3 regions of the Halomonas sp. IOP_14 genome follow, and region 3 is predicted to be linked to each of the others. Evidence: predicted binding sites of a transcription regulator. Region 3 holds the regulator's gene; each other region holds the start of a gene.
What was found. Region 3 encodes LexA, which represses DNA repair genes until DNA is damaged. Its sites were predicted from a motif close to TACTGTNTANNTANACAGTA; they were not measured.

Region 1 (6,552 bases), on a different contig from region 3:
AGTGTCACGCTAAAGGGCGCCGCTGATGGTTTGAGGATTAATAATGCCGCCAATGGTGGTGTTGAGATTGGCAACCGCAACGGTAGCTATACCCACTACACCAGCGACAACGGTAAACATTATTTTTACGGGGAAGTGCACACGCAAGGCGGTTTTTCTGGCAACGGTGGCGGCTTAACTAACGTCAATGCTTCACGGCTTAACGGCCAGTCTCGCAGCGTTAACGACGATGCTAATACGATTGCTGGGCGGGATTCTTCTGGCGATATAAGAGCAAGACTGTTTCGATCAACGTACACATCCACCAGCAGCAATATCGCGGTTATTTACACGTCTGCCAAGTCTGATGGTACCGACTTCATGCGCCCTTCCACACCTGCGCAGGTGAAGTCGGCGCTAGGCATTGATGGTGCTTACGCCCCTGCAAGCGGCTTTGATGCTGTAGGTAGTTACGCTCTGGCTCAGTACATGATCAATGCGCAGAAGCTTCGCGGCGCCACAGTTCCCGGAAGCGAGCTTTGCCCGGTTTTTACGGCTCAAAATAACGGCGCTTTTGTTATTTCAAGCTTGCGATTATCGGGAACTTGGATGTGCATGGGCAGGGCAGAGGGCGAGCAAATATCAAACACCACTCTTTGGCAGAGGATTTCTTAATGGAATACCAAAACCCAAGCTATACCCGCAACAACGAAGAGATTAACTGCGAAGTAAAGCACGCAAAGTACGGCTGGATTCCCTTCACTGCCCGCCCAGATGATGGAGAGGAATTTGGCCGGGAGTTGTACGCTCTGATTCTAGCGGATGCCGAAGAAGGTGCCACCACTATCGCTGCTTACACCGGTGAGTCCAGTGAAGAATTGGAGCTTCGTGTTTTTCGGGAGACTGCTACTGTCAGCGCATTTCAGGCGCACCAAGCGCTTGATGATTTTGGCTACATCGAGCAGGTCGAAACTATCATTGCCGACCCCGCTACACTCCCGAAAACTCGCAGGGCTTGGCAGATGGCTACCGAGTTTCGGCGGTTGAGCCCAACGGTATTAGAGATAGCGGCAGCGCTTGAACTGACTGACGAGCAGATAGACGAGCTGTTTGTGCACGCATTGTTGATTGAGGCCTAAGCCCCGTCCATGCAACACCCCACCGCCTTGAGGCGGTTTTTTGTGCCTGTTGTAAGAGATCTCTTACAAAAAAGTCAGCGATCTCTTACATAAGCGGTGCGGAAACGCTGCTACTGTGAAAGTGTGACGCCAGGGACGCCGCTAATAGCATGACGAATGCGTCACGCCAAGGAAGGTTAAGTGCAGATAAGGATTCAGGAAAGCCATGGACGGCACTCATCCCCCATTTGTACCAGAACCTATCGGCTGTAAACTGAGCAGCCACTCGATGTCCTCATCATTCACTGCGTAGTAGGATTCTTCGGTCATTGGGTTTTCGAAGCGCTCTGCTGATACATGATTAAGCACTTGTCCAGTAGAAAGATAAAAGCTAACAGTGCTGGCAAAATCGGCGTCCTTTCCGGATGAAGGCCGATGGTGCACCGGCCTGATTTCGGCAACTACATAATCATCGAAACCATCGGCATTCTGCACTGCTATCGTTCTTGACATCGCCTTCCCCTCAGCCTTGCCGGCCTATTAAGCTGATGTTACATCCAAGAGCATAGCGTGCGGGATCAACGGCCGCATCGTACTTTTTAATGCCAGTGTGTTGAATTACGTCTGCAAAATATTTAGTTGATTGACCAAGTCAGAAGAAGACGAGACCTCTCAGGCATGGATCTTTACGTGTGAACAACTGCCAGTTCTTCCCACTTTGTTGTATACCTAGGCGTGCGATGCTCGCAACGTAATTCCCAAGCATTAACTGTCCTAGGCATTCCCAACCGCACCGTGTTTTTGCCGTGCTCTCTGTTGAGCTTGTCCATCGTGGCCATCAGCCTTTCATTCCTGGCTCGTTTCTCATCGCTGATGGGTTCAGCGAGCAGGCCCAACTGCTCATTATTGTGATCGCAGAGATCCAACAACATCATGCCGCATTTCTGGTACCGGATCCCTTCCTTGAATATTCTTTCTAATCCAGCCATCGCGGCCTTGACCAGTTCACGGCTATCGTCAGTCGGGTGGGGCAGTGGCACCACTAGGCTTTTACTGTAGCTAGGTAGATCACTGCGAAATCGATTGGTACGCACGAACACCATAATCGCCTGAGCTAAACTTTTCTGCTTGCGCAATTTTTCACCTGCCCGGGAGGTGTGCACGCGGATTGCTTCGTGCAAATCTATTTTATTGTTGGTGAGGCGCCCAAAGCTGCGGCTGACCATGATCTGTTGTTTCGGCTGAGTCATATCATCAAGCGGGATACAGTCAACGCCGCGTAGCTCCCAAATGATGCGCTCCATGACTACCGAGAAGTGCTTTCGCAAGTGCTTAGGAGATGATTCACGCAACTGCCAGGCCGTTTCTATGCCTAGGGTACGCAGGCGAACAGCACTTCGACCCGCCACGCCCCAGATCTCAGTAACCGGCAGCTGCTCGAGGAAAGCACGTGTGTCATCGCTGTTCGGCCGCATGATGGCCACGCCATCGAACCCTTTCTCTTTTTTGGCTCGGTGATTGGCGATTTTGGCGAGCGTTTTGCTGGTACTCAGTCCAACGCTAACCGGAATGCCGGTATCCCGACGCACTTGACGTCGCATTGCCTGGCACCGCTCCTCAAGCGTATCTGGCGCGAATCCCTCGAACGATAAAAACGATTCATCAATGCTATACACATCAACGTGCGGTGTGTGCTGGCTGAGAACGTCGGTGACGCGGCGGCTCATATCGCCGTACAGCGCGTAATTACTGGATAGGAGAATGCACTGGCGACGAATGTCAGGATCGATCTGATGTGCGGGCATGCCCATGGCCACGCCTAACTGCTTAATCTCAGTTGACCTGGCAACGACGCAGCCATCGTTATTCGACATCACACCAACCGGCTTGCCTTCCAGCTTGGGATTGAATACGCGTTCGCAGCTAACGTAGAAATTATTACAGTCGACCAGGGCGATCATACCGAGAACCCAGGGGCCAGTGAGTGGATGTTATGCGTGACGACTCCCCACACCTGGCATTCTTTTCCGTCTAATGGGATTGGTCGGAACTCTGGATTAGCGGCAAAGAGGTAAGGGCGGTTGCCGATCGAGCCGAGTTTTTTACACGTGAGCTCACCATCAACACTCATAATCACGATGTGACCCAATTTAGGCTCGAGAGAGCGATCGACAATCAAGAGATCTCCATCGTAGATCCCTACACCGGTCATTGAAGTGCCCTTGGCGCGAAGGTAGTAGGTCGCGCTGGGGTGCTGAACCAGGTGATCGACAAGATCCAGCTCAGCCTCAAGATAGTCATCTGCCGGGCTGGGAAAGCCGGTGCGTACCTCGCCAGCGGCTAGAGGCAATTTAAGCGGAGGGTAGGTGGTATCTACGCGTCCTAGTACCGAGAGATGCATACTCATGCCATGCTCTCCTCGGGATTCCATGTGATACGTATATGCTCAGCGTCGTCGTCAATGGGGGTAAGCGTCACGTTCTCGACGGTGCCCAGGTCAGCAAGCATTTGTGCCCAATCTTCGGGGCTCTCATCTCCTCGGCGTTGGAGCTCGGCACAGTGCTTTGACTGCGCTCCTGGGCTGCCGATTTCTTTCTGAACCCGCTTGACTAGCTGCTCGTATGATTTTGACATCAGCGTCTCCTTAAATAACTGGCTATATATACAGTATTTGAGGCAGACGATAAGCGATGACCATCGTTGACTGCAAGCGTTGATAATATGGGGCGGGCTGCGAAGCTCAGGTTAGCGACGACGATTCAAGCATGTGTGGACGATGCCTCAGAACCCCACGTGTGCAGAGCTGACAGGGCGCTGTTGTATTGTGCAGGGATCTACGCTGAACGTGATGATGGAAGCATGGGTTGTGCAACTGCCACCTAACCCGGGGGGGAGTGCTGCTGAGCTATCGATGCTGGGCTGATTGAACATTGGCCTGTGGGCACGAAGGGCAGCAAGCCAGCATAGGGACAGGCCGAGGAAGCTAATTAATTCGACGTAGCTATCAACTGGTCGCAGAACCCGCGTGACTTTAAAAGTAAAATGTAGCTGCGCGGGTTCAAAATCTGCTTTTTCATAAAAAATCACCTTACTTCTCACTATCACCGGCGTGGTGAGCTAATGCAGGTACCGTGATAGGTTAAGGAATCCACTGTTACATTTGCTGGAATTCTAAGTGAAAACACATAGCTTTGCCCTTGGAACTCTGCATTCATCAAACTTGATCCTATGAACAGCTGAACCGGTTCATTGTCCCCAATCTGAAGAGTGTTGTTTTGGCCACCCATGCCGTCTCTGCTGATTATCAGCATTAAAGGAAGGTGCTCAAATTGACACGCAACAGGTGTCAAATTGTCTTCAGAGCTTGCAGTTTGAGCAGTAAAGATAGAGATAAATCCGACTACTAAAATGAAGGCTGCCTTGCTTGAGCGTACTCTCTTCATTGTCATCTTGATCCTTGCTTTAGCTAATTTTGAGCCTATCTTAACGGCAAATGCGACTCGCATGGCACTCCATCCGACTCTATTCGGCTTGCCCGTGCAGGCTGTTTGCGGATCTCATAGCCACAGCTCTCTAGATTTGGCCCAGCACCAAAATCAAACGTACAGCCGCAGTAGAGAACGACTCATTTTGGTCGTGGTAAATCTGCTGCTCAGCAATGCGTTTATCGGCATTGAAGGAGGAGGGTGGGGAGGCTACAACAGCGGAGACTGTGACTAGCAACATGCTGGCCACAACAATTGCAAAAAGCTTCTTCATTGACTGAAAACATCCGTGTAACTTGTTGATATTTATAGAACGATTTAGCCGTATTGGCTGGCGCTAAGAATAGGTGTTACCCATTAAAAATCAATAATTTAATGGAGGTGGAGCGTGAAAATGGGGTTGCAAAGGTCGCAGGTTCGAATCCTGTCGCTCCGACCAAGAACATATAAAACGGTCACTTAGCTAATTGCTACAGTGGCCGTTTTTGTTTGTTAGCGTTTTATAAGTGGCATATAGGTGACACTTGTCCGGAGTTTCTGGATGTCACGCCATCATCGTATTTGGAGATGTCACAGCAACCTCATGCTTGGCGGGCGCTGGGGCGATCTTGACGCCGCACATGACGATCCGGGCGGGCACCACATGCAGCTCCTCGCTGACCGCTTCACCGAAGACCTTCAGCGCGGTGTGCTGTCATCGTCACAATGGTGGGCGTTCTCGGGCAGTTCAAGGACGCTCCCCACCGCGACAAACCGGCCGGGACTAAATGCCGCTGAGTGGCCCGCTCGAAATCATCAAGACACAAGATGTGTTGTAGGCGGCGAGGCATTATGTTTCCTCAATAGCATCAGCCCGTCGCCAGACATGCTCATTAACCGCGGTAAGCGGGCCGCTGCCGATCAGCGTGCCCAGCAGATTATCGACTGCCAACTGTGCCATGGCCTCACGTGTTTCATGGGTCGCCGAGCCAATGTGTGGAGTCGTCACTACATTGTCCATGGCCGCCAGTGGCGAATCGGGTGGAAGCGGTTCCTCTACGAACACGTCAAGCCCAGCTGCACGGATTCCGCCGGAGTGGAGTGCCTCGATCAGTGCTGGCTCGTCGACCACTTTACCTCTCGCTATATTGATTAGGGCAGCCGTCGTTTTCATCCGTGCTAGAGCATCTGCGTCAATTAAGTGATGTGTATCGCTGTTATAGGGCACGCTGAGGCAGACGATATCTGCTTCAGCTAACAGGTCATTCAGCTCACGCCTTTTCGCCCCTAACTGCTGCTCAAGCGCAGGCTTGGATGAGGCGGCGGTATAGAGAATGGGCATACCAAAACCCAACGCTCCCCGTCGTGCAATCGCCGCACCAATGCGACCAGCACCCACGATGCCTAGGGTTTTGCCGTGTACATCAATACCGAAGTATTCGTGACCGATATGTGTTCGCCAGCCGCCATCGCGGACAAGGTTGGACAGTACGACTAGCCGCCGCTGGGTCGCCATGATTAGCATAAATGCTGTGTCGGCAGTGGTTTCGGTAAGCACATCTGGCGTATTGCAGAGTAGAATGCGGCGTTGATTCAGTGCCTTAAGGGGCAGGTGGTCAGAGCCCACTGAAATGGTGGATACCACTTGAAGCGCAGGCGCCTCGGCTAGCATTGCCTCATTGAGTTCTAGCTTACCGCCGATTAGGCCATGAGCTCTGGAAAGCGCTGCCATGAAATCAGCACGGTTTGATTCGTCCACGTCCTCGAAATAGTCGACCTCGGCAACCTCGGAAAGTGCCTCAAGCTGGGCTTCACTGAGCCGTCGTACAGCTACAATACGCCAAGATTTCGTTTGTTCATCCATGGCTCGCCTCACCTACGCCTTCCATCTGGAATCCTGTCGCTTTAAGCGAAGACACGAGTTCAGACACATGCTGCTCCTCCAGCTCTACTAAAGGTGGACGCACACGCCTCCAATCGTCATTGTCCGA
Region 2 (6,552 bases), on a different contig from region 3:
CCCAGCAAGAAAAGCCGAAACTCCCGCTACACGTGCTTTCCACGGCAAATTTTCCTGTCATTCGCTTTATTGGCCATATTGACAAAACAATTAATAACGACTACTTCACCGCCTGGAAAACCCGCCTAAAGCTGTGGATAAGTCAGGGGAAAACCCCTTTCTTATTTGTGCATACTGCGGATAACCGCGAGTCTCCCCACATGGCCCGCTTACTCTATAACGCACTAGGAGAAGTGACGCCATTACCCGCTCTTGGCCCCTTTGCGGGTGAAAAGCAAAGCCAACTGTTTTAACCCACCTTTTTAGGCCAGCTAACTGGCATGCTTGCGGTCGATCAGATAAATTGCGCTTACTTTCGGAAAAGTACGCAGGCAATGGCGCAATTTTCCGAAAACTAGCGTGTTCAACACGCAGTGATTTACACAACAATCGACTTAATGGGTGATGTATGGCGAAGCTTGCGCATGCGCAGTGGTCATCGCGAATGACCTTTGTGCTGGCCGCCGCTGGTTCGGCGGTGGGTCTAGGGAATATCTGGAAATTTCCGTATATGGTGGGTGAAAGCGGCGGCGCTGCTTTCGTATTTGTGTATTTGCTCTGTATCGCGCTGATCGGCTTGCCCATTCTTGTCTCTGAGTGGCTATTGGGACGGCGCGGCCAGAAGAACCCCGCCAGCACCATGTCAGAACTGGCGCGCACGGCGAAAAAGCCCAAAGCCTGGGCCATCGTGGGCATTAGCGGCATTGTCGGGGCCTTCTTGATTTTATCGTTTTACAGCGTGATTGGCGGCTGGTCGCTCTACTACACCGTCAACTCGGTGAGCGGTGCTTTTAGCGGTCAAGATGCCGATGGCATTGGCGCGCTATTTAATGGCATGTTGAGTAACCCTGGGTTGCTGCTGCTGGGCCACTCCGTGTTTATGCTGCTGGTCATTGGGATTGTCGCCCGCGGCGTTACCAAAGGCCTTGAAGGCGCTGTACGCATTCTGATGCCAGTCCTCGCACTACTGCTGGTCGTGCTGATCGGTTATGGCATGACAACCGGCCACTTTGGCGAGGCGTTGACGTATATGTTCAACCCGGACTGGAGCAAGCTCACAGCAGAAACCGTGCTAGCCGCCTTGGGCCACGCCTTCTTCACCCTCTCACTGGGTATGGGCATCATGATGGCTTACGGCTCTTATTTGGACAAAGAGATCGATCTGCTGCAAACCGCCCGCACGGTCATCATCATGGATACCGTCATCGCTTTAGGCGCGGGTTTAGCTATATTCCCGATCGTGTTTGCTAATAATCTGGATGTCGCTTCGGGCCCAGGGCTGATTTTCGTCACCCTACCACTGGCCTTTGGCAATATTGATGGTGGTTTACTTTTAGGTTTGATGTTCTTTCTGCTGCTGACGTTTGCGGCATTAACATCGGCCATTTCACTGCTTGAGCCCGTGGTGGAATTCATTGAAGAGCGCACGCCGCTAGGCCGCGTCATGGCTACCGTTGTGGCCGGTGTGGGTGCTTGGTTACTGGGTATTGCAGCGCTGCTGTCATTTAACGTGTGGAGCGAACCGCTGCTGTTTGGACTGGGCGTGTTTGACCTGCTGGATACGCTGACCAGCAAAATAATGCTGCCGCTGACGGGGCTGGGTGCGATCCTATTCACCGCTTGGTGCCTGGAGCGCAGCAGTGTGGAAGACGAACTGGGTCTTTCAGCGACCGGCAAGAGCGTATGGAACATCATCGCGCGCTATGTAGCGCCCGCTGGCGTTATTGCCGTGTTCGTAACAGGGCTAATCTAAGCTGAGCCGCCAAGGCCCTGCTAACCGGCAGGGCAGCGTGGTTCTGCGCAGATAATAGTTGCGCCCCTAACCTCTTGGCACCCTAAAACTTAGTGCAATTCGCTCTCTTGCCGATCTTCATCAGGCAAGGGGGCGATATCCCGCGATAACTTTTGAAACTCACGATGAAGCTCAATACCCCGCCGCGCTCTTAAGCTGCGTTGGGCAGCGCTGCGCTGGCGCTGGGCATGCTCATCGACTTCCATACTCATAAAGATGTCGAGCAATTCGCTTTTAACCGAGGTGATTCGTTCGACGTTTCTCATAATCGACGTTCCTCCAGATGAATATGCCTTCGTCCACCTGCATCCGTGACGACTGTGATGATGCAGTGCGGCACTTCAATTATTACTATAACCTACTTGACAAAATGATGACCAATCTTAAAAAAACTGACTAACGACCTTAAACGCTGTTGGATCGCTGCCTAATAGTTTGTGGCCCTATGGGCTCATTGAGGCATACTGTCCTTATCGCATTGAAGCAATACGAAGCATCACAGTGAGCAGATAGGCAGAAACGGTCGTTTAAAACGACTGTATATTGGCGTACTGTTAACTACCTGTTGGTTGAGCACCCAAGGAGCTGAACGTGAGTCGCGCCCTGTTCGATGAAATGAGACGCCGCATGGAGCACTTTCGACGCTCCGAGCAAAAAGTGGCGCGGTTTGTACTGCGCAACCCCGAAGAGGTCATCCACATGCGCATTGTGGATCTGGCCACCGAAGCCACCGTTAGCGAACCTACCGTGGTGCGCTTTTGTCGTGCGCTGGGGTGCAATGGCTTTCAGGATTTCAAGCTACAGCTGGCGCAAATGCTGGCCAGCGGCAGTCAGTTCGCGCAATTCTCCATGAACGACAGCGACTCGGTCGCTGAATTTTCCCACAGCATCTTCGACTCGACCGTAGGTACACTGCTCTCGGTTCGTGACCGGCTGGATAACGATGCCCTGGGCCGTGCGGTAAACGCCCTGGCGATGGCCAACCGGGTCGAGTTCTATGGCTTTGGGGCTTCCGGCGCAGTGGCCTTTGATGCCCAGCACAAGTTTTTTCGCCTGCAGATCTCCACTTCTGCCTACGCCGACCCGCATATGCAGAATATGTCGGCAGTGACCTTGAACGATGGCGATGTGGTGGTGGCAATTTCACAAACCGGCCGTACCAAAGCGCTAGTCGCCAGCGTACGCCTGGCTCGCGAGGCGGGTGCAACAGTCATTGGCCTGTGCCCCAGCGGCTCGCCACTCGCCGAAGAGGTCAGCCTGCCGCTGTATATCGATGTCCATGAAGACACCGAAATCTACACCCCGCTTAGCTCGCGCATTGCCCATCTGGTGCTGATTGACGTACTCGCCGTGGGAGTGGCCAAAACCCGCGGGCCGAAACTCGCCGAACAGCTCAAAGCAGTTAAAAAGAGCCTGAATACGCTGCGTTTCCCAGAAGAATAATTAGCTTCTTAGCGCTGCCATAACTATAAGCCTCGGTGCCGAGGACAGGCTTACGCGAGGGCGCTGTTAGAAAGTTTTTAAAGGTAGCAGTTGCGAATAACTGCAATCACTACACCTGTATACACAGCCAGTTCGCTGGCTGTGCTAGACTAGCCGCCTATTTTTTGATCCGGCAGCGGCTACTATGGACGACGTCACGGCGATTCTCGATCAGCTCAACTCCGCCCAGCGCGAAGCAGTGAGCGCCCCTCAAGGTAATCTGTTGGTGCTCGCAGGCGCAGGCTCCGGTAAAACCCGCGTGCTGGTGCATCGCATCGCCTGGCTGATGCAGGCCGAAGGGCTGTCCCCTTATGCCCTGCTGGCAGTGACCTTTACCAATAAAGCCGCCAAAGAGATGCGCACCCGCCTTGAGGCACTGCTGAGCATCTCGATGCGCCATGTGTGGGTAGGCACCTTTCACTCCATCGCCCACCGCCTGCTGCGCACCCATTGGCAGGACGCCAAGCTGCCACAACACTTCCAGATTATCGATTCTGACGATCAGCTACGCCTGGTCAAACGGTTGCTGAAAGATTACTCCATCGACGATGAACGCTTCCCACCCCGCCAAGTGCAGCACTTTATCTCCGGCTGCAAAGAGGAGGGGCTGCGCCCGCACCAGGTCAATGTGGATGGCGATGCCTACATGGGCCAGATGGTTGAGCTCTACGAGCGCTACCAGCTCACCTGCGAGCGCGGCGGCCTGGTCGATTTCGGCGAGCTGCTGCTGCGAAGCCTGGAGCTACTACGCGACAACCCGGCGCTGTTAAACCACTACCAGGAGCGCTTTGGTCACGTCCTGGTGGATGAGTTTCAAGATACCAATACCCTGCAATACGCCTGGCTAAAACTGCTCACCGGTATGAAAACGCCGATGACCGCCGTCGGTGATGACGACCAGTCGATCTACGGCTGGCGCGGTGCCAAGGTGGAGAATATCAGTCGCTTTGAGCAAGAGTTTCCGCAAACCCACACCGTGCGGCTTGAACAGAACTATCGCTCCACCAGCGCCATCCTGGAAGCCGCTAATACGCTGATCAGCCACAACAGCGAGCGAATGGGTAAAAACCTGTGGACTGACGGCATCGAAGGCGAGCCGATCTCAATTTACGCCGGGTTTAACGACCTGGAAGAAGCCCGCTATATCGTCGATACCATTAAGGAGAAGGTTGACGAAGGCTTTAACCGTTGGGATATCGCGATTCTTTACCGCTCAAACGCCCAGTCGCGGCTGCTGGAAGAGACGCTGATTCGCCAAGGCATGCCCTACCGTATTTACGGCGGCCACCGCTTCTACGAGCGCCTGGAAATCAAGAATGCCCTGGCCTACCTTCGCCTGATGCTCAACCGCGACGACGATGCCTCGCTGGAGCGGGTGATTAACGTACCCACCCGCGGCATCGGCACGCGCACGGTCGAGATTGTCCGCCTGCGCGCTCGGGAACAAAGTATCCCTCTCTGGCAAGCGCTCCACGATGCGATTAACGACGGCACCTTGAAAGGCCGCGCGGCCAATGCCGTGCAAACCTTCGCCAACCTGATCGAGCAGCTCGATAACGATGCCTCTGGCATGGCGCTGCATGAAATTATCGATCACGTCACGATACACACGGGCCTGATAGAGCATCACAAAAGTGAGCGCGGCGAGAAAGGCCAAGCGCGGGTCGAGAACCTGGAAGAGTTGGTTACCGCTGCCCGTGCCTTTACCCAAGGCGATGTCTTTGAAGCGCCTGAAGCGGGCGAAGGCATGGCGGCACTGGAAGCATTTCTCTCAGAGGCCGCTCTTAACGCAGGCGACCACGAAGCCGAAGAGTTTGAGGACAGCGTACAGCTGATGACGCTGCACTCCGCCAAAGGCCTGGAGTTCCCCGTAGTATTTATTGCCGGTGTCGAGGAGGGGCTGTTTCCACACAAGATGTCCCTGGAAGAGCCGGGTAGGCTCGAAGAGGAGCGCCGGCTCTGTTACGTCGGCGTCACACGCGCTATGCAGAAGCTCTACCTCACACACGCCGAAACCCGCCGCCTGCACGGCAAAGAAGTGTTTCCACGTCCATCACGCTTTTTGCGCGAGCTACCGCCACACCTACTCGAAGAAGTTCGCCTGCGCGGGCATATTTCCCGCCCGGTGACGGCATCGCGCACTTCCTTTGCTCAGCAAAGCGTCGAAAGCGACGGCGACATACCCAGCCTGCACGTCGGCCAGGGGGTTGAGCACCCGGTATTCGGCGAAGGGATTATCCTTAACGCGGAAGGCGAAGGCGCGCGTGCCCGGGTTCAGGTCAGCTTTGAAGGCGAAGGCGTCAAATGGTTAGTCCTCGGCTTTGCCAAGTTGACGCCGCTTTAAGCCCAACGCTGTCACTCAACAGGTAGACGATCATGAAACAACGCTTAAAACGCCTATTCCCCGAAGTTAGTAACGGCTGGCAGACACTCAGCGGTTACCAGCGTTTTGAACGCTTGGTATCGATGGTTCTGACGCTCGCCATTGGCGGCGCTGTGCTCGTCGCCATGTATTATCTGGTCATTCATGTGGTGCAACTGCTGTTTATTCAAAGCCGCGACCCGTTTGACTACCGGGTGTTTCAAGCATTATTCGACATGATTCTTACCGTCTTGATTGCCATGGAGTTCAACAACTCCATCATCCGCACGATGACCAGTGGTAAAGGTTTCATTCACGTTGAGATCGTCGTACTCATTGCCATTATGGCGCTGGTGCGTAAGTTTATGGTGTTGGATATGGAAGTCATCGACCCCTGGCAAATTGGCGCGCTTTCGATGGCGGTCTTAGCGTTAGGCGGCTGCTATTGGCTGGTACGCCATGGCAACAGCATGAAAGACGCAGCAGATGATTAATCAAGCTTGCGGGCTAAATTCGCTATACAGCATACTAACTAGCGAATACCGCGCACTCAGCGCCTTATAACAACAGTACGTTTAACTCTGGAGTTTCGCTCACTATGCAACGCCGTAACTTTCTCAAATCCGTCGGCCTGGGTGCCGCCGGTGTCGCTGCTGCCCCTTTTGTCACCACCTCTAGCGCGCGCGCTCAAGAGACCTATACCTGGGACATGGTCACCTCGTGGCCAAAAAACTTTCCCGCCCTGGGCACCGGTGCGAATGATTTCGCCCGCCGGGTAGAGCAGCTCTCCAATGGCCGCATGCAGATTCGCGTCCACGGTGCGGGTGAATTGGTTCCCGCCCTGGAAGTGTTCGACGCCGTGGCTGCTGGCACCGCT
Region 3 (6,552 bases):
CAGCCACAGTATGCGGGTCAGAATCCAGTCACGCTCTGGATGCTCTTCGGCGAGTTCGGGCGAAAATGTCTCGCCCGTCCAGCGGCGACCTCGAAACACCGCATTTTCGGGCATATCTCCGCCAATGGCCGCGCGCACATAGTGCCACCCGCGGGGGGTTTTACCACTGCCATTGCGCTCCCCGCTTCCGGCAGCACCGGATGAAATAGAACACTCATGGAGCACTTTTGGCCCTCGCCAACAGCGCAGCAACTGTTCGGTAGTATCAATCTCCAGCCAGATATGTTCCGTTGGAGGTAGCTCAGCTAGCGTAGGAGTTCGCATGTTTTCCTTCTTCTGGCTTGGCACCGTCAAGGGCTATGGGTAACGGCGCATTCATAGCAGCCACCACTACCGGGAGCAATCGCCTGACCAAATCACGCACAGAGACCTGCTCGTGGTAATCCTTCTCCGCGATATCGCGTAGCGCATCAAGGCCAGACAGGGTAAAGATTACCGTGCCGAGCACAAAGTGTAGCCGCCAAAAACGCTCGGCGTCAGGCAGATCCGGCGTTGCTTTGCGCACAAGCTCGGTGAAGCGTGTAAACACATCGCCATACTCTTCCTGGATATAACGTCTTAGATGTCCCTGTGCTTGACTGTAGGCAAGACCCAGCAGGCGCATAAACACTTTCAAACTATTGCGCTCGGCGGGCACCGCGAGAACGGTAGTTGCCATGGTCTCGAGCAGTGTTTCCAGCGGGATAACGCGCCCGGCGTGTTGGCCCTCGAGCTCATCTAGCGCAGTATGAAAGCGCTGACTAAACGGATCCAGGTAGCGGGCAAAAACGGCCTGAATCAAGGCTTTTTTGGAACCAAAATGGTAATTAACAGCGGCTAAGTTAACCCGCGCTTTGCTAGTGATGTTGCGCAGCGAAGTTTCAGCAAAACCCCGCTCTGCAAACAGCACCTCGGCGGTGTCGAGTATACGGGTCACCGTATCAGATTGAGCCATGTCGCTCTCCAGGGAAACAGGTGTTTAAAACATAGCAAAATACTATGCCATAACGTAGGCGGGCTCAACGCTTGATTTATTGACAAAATGTGACGTATTAAATAAGCAGAAACTTAGTTTCAAACGATTAGAAAAATTGCATAGACATCGGCAATAGGCACTGACAAGCCATATACTGGACAGAGGAACATACTGTATACTTAAACACTTATTGATTAAGTCGACATTTAACTTGTTACTGTCTATTCACTATTTATGGAGTCTGGTATGTCGCGTCCGCTAACCGCTCGCCAACAGCACGTGTTTGATTTTATCGTTAAGACCATGGGCGAATTTGGCTACCCTCCTACCCGCGCCGAGATTGCCAAAGCACTTGGCTTCCGCTCACCCAATGCGGCTGAAGAGCACCTGCGCGCGCTGGAACGCAAAGGCGTTATTCGCATTATCCGCAACACCTCTCGCGGCATCCGCCTGCCCAACCAGGAACCTCAAGAAGTCCTGGATAGCGCAGTCCCCGCCTTACCCACAACCAACGTGGAAGCCCCACCCACTGGCCTGCCTGTGATCGGGGAAGTAGCTGCCGGCAGCCCCATTTTGGCCGCCGAACATATTGATCGCTACTGCCCGCTACCGGCCGAGTACTTCACTCCCAAAGCTGACTATCTGCTGCGCGTACGCGGCCTTTCCATGAAGGATATTGGCATTTTGGAAGGTGATTTACTGGCGGTTCATCGCACTGACCGGGTTCGCGATGGCCAGATCGTGGTTGCCCGCCTGGACGATGAAGTAACGGTTAAACGCTTCAAACGCCAGGGGCATCAAGTGACGCTGTTTGCAGAGAACCCTGATTTTGCGCCCATTGAAATCGACCTGCGCTCTCAAGCGCTCGATATTGAAGGCGTTGGAGTCGGCGTAATTCGTGGTGGCAACGGCCAGGCACTCGGCTAATAAATCCGCTACTGCAGGTCGATATAGCGGTGGTCATTGAAGGTGGCCACCCAGTTTGGGTGATAGACCAGCAGGATGCTCAGCAGCATGCCAGTAATAAATGCCTCTGAAGGCATTAGCAGTGGTAAAAAACGCGCATACTCCTGGGCGAGATAGATCGCCTCAGGGTCTGTACCCGCGACGATAATCAGCACTACCGCCGCCAAGCCTCCTCCCAGCGTTGCCAGCGCCGCGCCAAAAAAGCCGCAGGCAAACAGAAATACCATCAAGTTATCCGGCAGGCGGCGATCTACCAGCCGCCATACCGTGCCAATAACGGCCGCCGGGACGATCCCGGTAACCAGCACATTTGCCCCCAGCAACATCCACTCATTGCGGCCAATCACCACCATGGCAATGTTGATCAGCACGTTGCTAATCAGCGCTAATGGCGCTTTAAAAACGAGTGTCATCAATACTGTAAAAACAAGGTGTAGCGTTAGCCAATCAACAGCCTGGGCACGAAGCTGCCACATCAGCATCACCGCCAGCGTAGCACCCAGCCAGCGGTGCTGAAGCGCTGAATCCGCTATCAACACCTGCCAGGGCCGCCCCCAAAGCGCCCATGCGATCACTGCTAACGAGAGTAGCCAGGTGAGCAGCAGCGCCCAGGGCGCTAATACACTTTGCGCAAATGACATGGCGGCCTCTCAGGTTGATGGGCGGGCATTATAGAGTACTTAGCTAAATACCACTGTCTTGTTGCCATGCACCAACACACGATCCTCTAAGTGCCAACGCAAACCGCGAGCGAGCACGGCTTTCTCCACATCACGACCAAAGCGGACTAGATCAGTAGGCGTATGACAGTGGCTAACGCGATGGATATCCTGTTCGATGATGGGGCCTGCGTCGAGTTCCTCGGTCACATAGTGGCAGGTAGCGCCAATCAGCTTAACCCCCCGCTGGTAGGCCTGGTGGTAGGGCTTAGCCCCGGCAAAAGAGGGCAAAAAGCTGTGGTGAATATTGATCACTCGCCCCGCATAGCGCGCGCACAGCTCAGGGGGCAGTATTTGCATATAGCGCGCCAGCACCACGCAGTCGGCGCGGGCACTGTCGATTTCGGCCTGAACCTTGGCAAACGATGCTTGCTTATCGTCGGGGTCGACCGGTACATGGTGATAAGGAATACCGTACCACTCCGTCAGCGAACGCATATCATCATGGTTGGAGATAACCCCGACAATGTCGCAATCCAGTTCCCCCGCCTGCCAGCGGTAAAGTAGATCTACCAAGCAATGTGACTCCCGCGACACCATCAGCACGACGCGCCTACGCTGCTGGGTATCCACCAGCGACCACTGCATATTGAATTCGCTGGCTATCGGTTCAAATGCCGCGCTCAGCGCTTCCGCCGACATACCTACCGAATCCGCCAGAATTTCGTAGCGCATAAAAAAGCAGCCGGTTTCTAAATCGGAGTGCTGGCTAGCTTCGGTAATGGAGCCGCCCTGCTGGGCAATAAAGCTCGATACCCGTGCAACAATACCCACCCGGTCAGGACAGGAAACTACTAAACGATAATAATGAGACATGTGAGCTACTCTTGACCTATTGCTAAGTTAATTATGACAAACCAGCGGCTTAGGTCGCATAGTGTATCGGAAGGCCGTGGATGATTGTTAGCTGCCCCTGCCTTCCCGTATAGTTAAGACACTACTTTTTAGGTTTTTCATAACAGATGCATTCACCACGCGTTCAAATTCGTCCCCGTCGTCGTCCACCGCTGCGCATTTTGCCGCTGGGGGGATGCGGTGAGATTGGAATGAATCTAACGCTATACGGCTATGACGATCACTGGATAGCCGTGGACTGCGGCATGATGATCCGCCAGGATCTTCCCAACTCGCCGCTGCAGGTACCCAATCTTGATACGCCGAAAGCACTAGGGATCGTGCCCAAAGCGCTATTTATCACCCATGGTCACGAAGACCACATTGGTGCCGCAGCCTGGCTATGGCCGATGTGGAACTGCCCCATTTACGCCACCCCGCTGGCGGCAGGCCTGTTGCGGCTAAAATTTGCCGAGCATCAGCTTAGCGGTGCGGCTATCCATGTCATTGAACCTGGCGAGGCCCTAGAGAGCGGGCCATTCACGCTGCGCTATTTACTTTTAACCCACTCCATTCCCGAAAGCTGTGCGCTAATAATGATGGCCGGTGGCTATCGCGTTTTACATACCGGCGACTGGAAACTCGACCCTGAACCGATTATCGGCACGCCGATCAGTGCAGCCCTCTTCAAGGCGCTTGCCCCGGTTGACTTGGTAGTGGGCGATTCCACTAACGCCCCCATGCCCGGGCACTCCGGCAGCGAGGGGGACGTCGCCCGCGCCCTGACAAAAACCCTCAGCAACTGCCAGGGCCGGGTGGTGGTCTCCTGCTTTGCCAGTAACCTTGCCCGGGTGTTAGCGATAGGGCGCGCCGCTCAGAAGTGTGGCCGACGCATTAGCTTGATGGGCCGTTCAATGGAGCGCATGGTCAGCGTTGCCCGGGGGCTCGGCTATATGGATGATTTACCGCCTTTGGTGCCCAATCATGACTTAGGCTATCTTCCCCCGGATGAAGTGGTGATTATCGCCACCGGTAGCCAGGGTGAGCCCCGAGCTGCGCTACAGCGCCTCGCCCAGGGTCGCCACCCTTTTGTGGATCTTCAGCCGGGCGATAACGTTATTTTTTCGGCTAAAGCCATTCCTGGCAATGAGCGCCCCATTGAACAGCTTAAAAAGCGTTTGGCGCACTTAGGTGTCAACCTCTACGACGAGTTCAACCACCCTGAACTGCACGCTACCGGGCACCCCGCTCAGGATGAACTGATCAAGCTGTATCAGTGGGTCAGGCCAAAACATCTCATACCGGTGCATGGCGAAGCCCGCCACCAACAGGCTCATCAGACTATTGCCAAACAGCTAGGCATTAGCGCTCCATTGACGCCGGTGAACGGCGATCTAATTTGCTTTGACAGTCACGGGCTGCGCTGTGAGTCGCGCTATCCGCAGCCGCCCTGCATAGTCAGTCAAAACAGCGTGGTGCCCCACCCTGGCCTTGAGGTGCACGACGCCAACAAGGCCCGTCGCGGCAGCTTATACTTAGCGCTGCCGGTGACGGCCACTGACACTGGATGGGCGCGTATTGGCCGTTTGATGCTGGATGCCTCGGGGGCCAGCCCGCTGGATGAAGATAGCTTTAATGATTGGCTGGATGATCAGCTTGAGGAGATTGCAGCAGAGACGCTTGCCGACTTGCGCCAAGCATTACAGCCTCGCATGGTGCAGTGGCTGGCGGAGCATATGCAGCACCTGCCCGATGTACATCTACAGATTATGGCCGCCGAAATGCCAGAGACTATCCCCCTGGACAACGCCGCCAATCGTTAGAGCTGCGCATTATTGTGAAAAAAAGCGCAGCAACGCGGCAGTCTCACTCCCAGCGCGCTGCATCTTGTTGATCAGAGTGACGCTCTTTGACCCAATACTCGCCCTGGGCAGAGTGCTCTTTCTTCCAGAAAGGCGCCTGGGTTTTCAGATAATCCATAATAAAATCGCAGGCTTCGAACGCCTCACGCCGGTGTGCGCTGGCCACGAGTACGCGCACAATCGGATCGCCTGGCCCCAGGTAACCGACACGATGAATAATCCGCACCGCTTGGAGCGACCAGCGCTGCCAAGCCTGTTCACCAATCTCCGTCAGCGTACGCTCGGTCATTCCCGGATAGTGTTCCAGCGTTAACCCTGTGACGTCCGGCGTTTCATTAAAATCACGCACTAAGCCGGTAAAACACACCACCGCGCCAATATCACTACGCCCCGCCAAGGCATCGTCATAGCCGTAGTCCATTGGAAACGGGGCTGCTTGAATCGTTACTTTAATATCCAGCTTATTATCCACCCTCACCCCCCTGTTACTGGCGGGAAAAACGCCACTTCGTCATCATCGGTCACTAACGCCTCGTCATTGGCCATGACCTGATTAATCGCACACAGCGTACGCTGGTCGGTGAGTTGTTTAAAGCGACTATCCTGCTCGGCCAGCGCGGCTTTTAATCCACTAATGTCGCGGCTAGCCAGTTGATCGAGACTCACGACGGTCTCACTTTCGCCTACCCGCTCGCGCAGTTCGGCTAAAAACTTAACCCGCACGCAGGGTGAAGGGCAGCGCTCGCCCAAGCTGACTTCTCCGGCTACGCCGTCACCGGTAACAATCGGCGCCTGGGTGCTCATACGCTGGTAGTCGCCACGCTGACCACCTTGCTTGCTGTCGAGTTGTATAGCCTCGATACGCATACCTTTATCGACCGCTTTGCACATATCGTAAAGCGTCAAACAGGCTACCGAAACAGCGGTAAGAGCTTCCATTTCGACCCCAGTGCGTCCATTCAAGCGACACAGCGAGGTCACATGAACGCAGGATTCGGCCACATCAATATCGAACTCAACAGAAACCTTGGAGAGCGCCAGTGAGTGACAGAGAGGAATCAGCTCATGAGTACGTTTGGCCGCCTGAATACCAGCGATACGCGCGGTGGCCAGCACATCACCCTTGGGCAGTTCACCATCGCTAAGCAATTTCAGC

Region 1: a site for LexA is predicted at 3,748-3,767, ahead of K7H09_RS19355 (DUF1654 domain-containing protein). Genes of this name have one in related genera too.
Region 2: a site for LexA is predicted at 3,388-3,407, ahead of uvrD (DNA helicase II). Genes of this name have one in related genera too.

Annotation. Positions count from the first base shown of each region.
Region 1 covers NZ_JAINWD010000037.1:23,228-29,779, forward strand. Annotated here, with positions in the region: gene K7H09_RS19330 (hypothetical protein) at 1-654, shown strand, start outside; gene K7H09_RS19335 (hypothetical protein) at 654-1,118, shown strand; gene K7H09_RS19340 (hypothetical protein) at 1,335-1,610, opposite strand; gene K7H09_RS19345 (Y-family DNA polymerase) at 1,784-3,058, opposite strand; gene K7H09_RS19350 (LexA family protein) at 3,055-3,504, opposite strand; gene K7H09_RS19355 (DUF1654 domain-containing protein) at 3,501-3,731, opposite strand; gene K7H09_RS19360 (hypothetical protein) at 4,199-4,603, opposite strand; gene K7H09_RS19365 (hypothetical protein) at 4,671-4,856, opposite strand; tRNA gene K7H09_RS19370 (tRNA-OTHER) at 4,965-5,021, shown strand; gene K7H09_RS19375 (2-hydroxyacid dehydrogenase) at 5,412-6,425, opposite strand; gene K7H09_RS19380 (dihydrodipicolinate synthase family protein) at 6,418-6,552, opposite strand, start outside.
Region 2 covers NZ_JAINWD010000007.1:74,350-80,901, forward strand. Annotated here, with positions in the region: gene K7H09_RS07405 (DUF72 domain-containing protein) at 1-293, shown strand, start outside; gene K7H09_RS07410 (sodium-dependent transporter) at 449-1,792, shown strand; gene K7H09_RS07415 (PA3496 family putative envelope integrity protein) at 1,882-2,097, opposite strand; gene hexR (transcriptional regulator HexR) at 2,423-3,274, shown strand; gene uvrD (DNA helicase II) at 3,459-5,657, shown strand; gene K7H09_RS07430 (phosphate-starvation-inducible PsiE family protein) at 5,690-6,169, shown strand; gene K7H09_RS07435 (TRAP transporter substrate-binding protein) at 6,274-6,552, shown strand, end outside.
Region 3 covers NZ_JAINWD010000015.1:38,812-45,363, forward strand. Annotated here, with positions in the region: gene K7H09_RS12775 (L,D-transpeptidase) at 1-324, opposite strand, end outside; gene K7H09_RS12780 (TetR/AcrR family transcriptional regulator) at 302-994, opposite strand; gene lexA (transcriptional repressor LexA) at 1,262-1,942, shown strand; gene K7H09_RS12790 (energy-coupling factor ABC transporter permease) at 1,951-2,622, opposite strand; gene purU (formyltetrahydrofolate deformylase) at 2,662-3,516, opposite strand; gene K7H09_RS12800 (ribonuclease J) at 3,747-5,357, shown strand; gene moaE (molybdopterin synthase catalytic subunit MoaE) at 5,401-5,868, opposite strand; gene moaC (cyclic pyranopterin monophosphate synthase MoaC) at 5,871-6,552, opposite strand, start outside.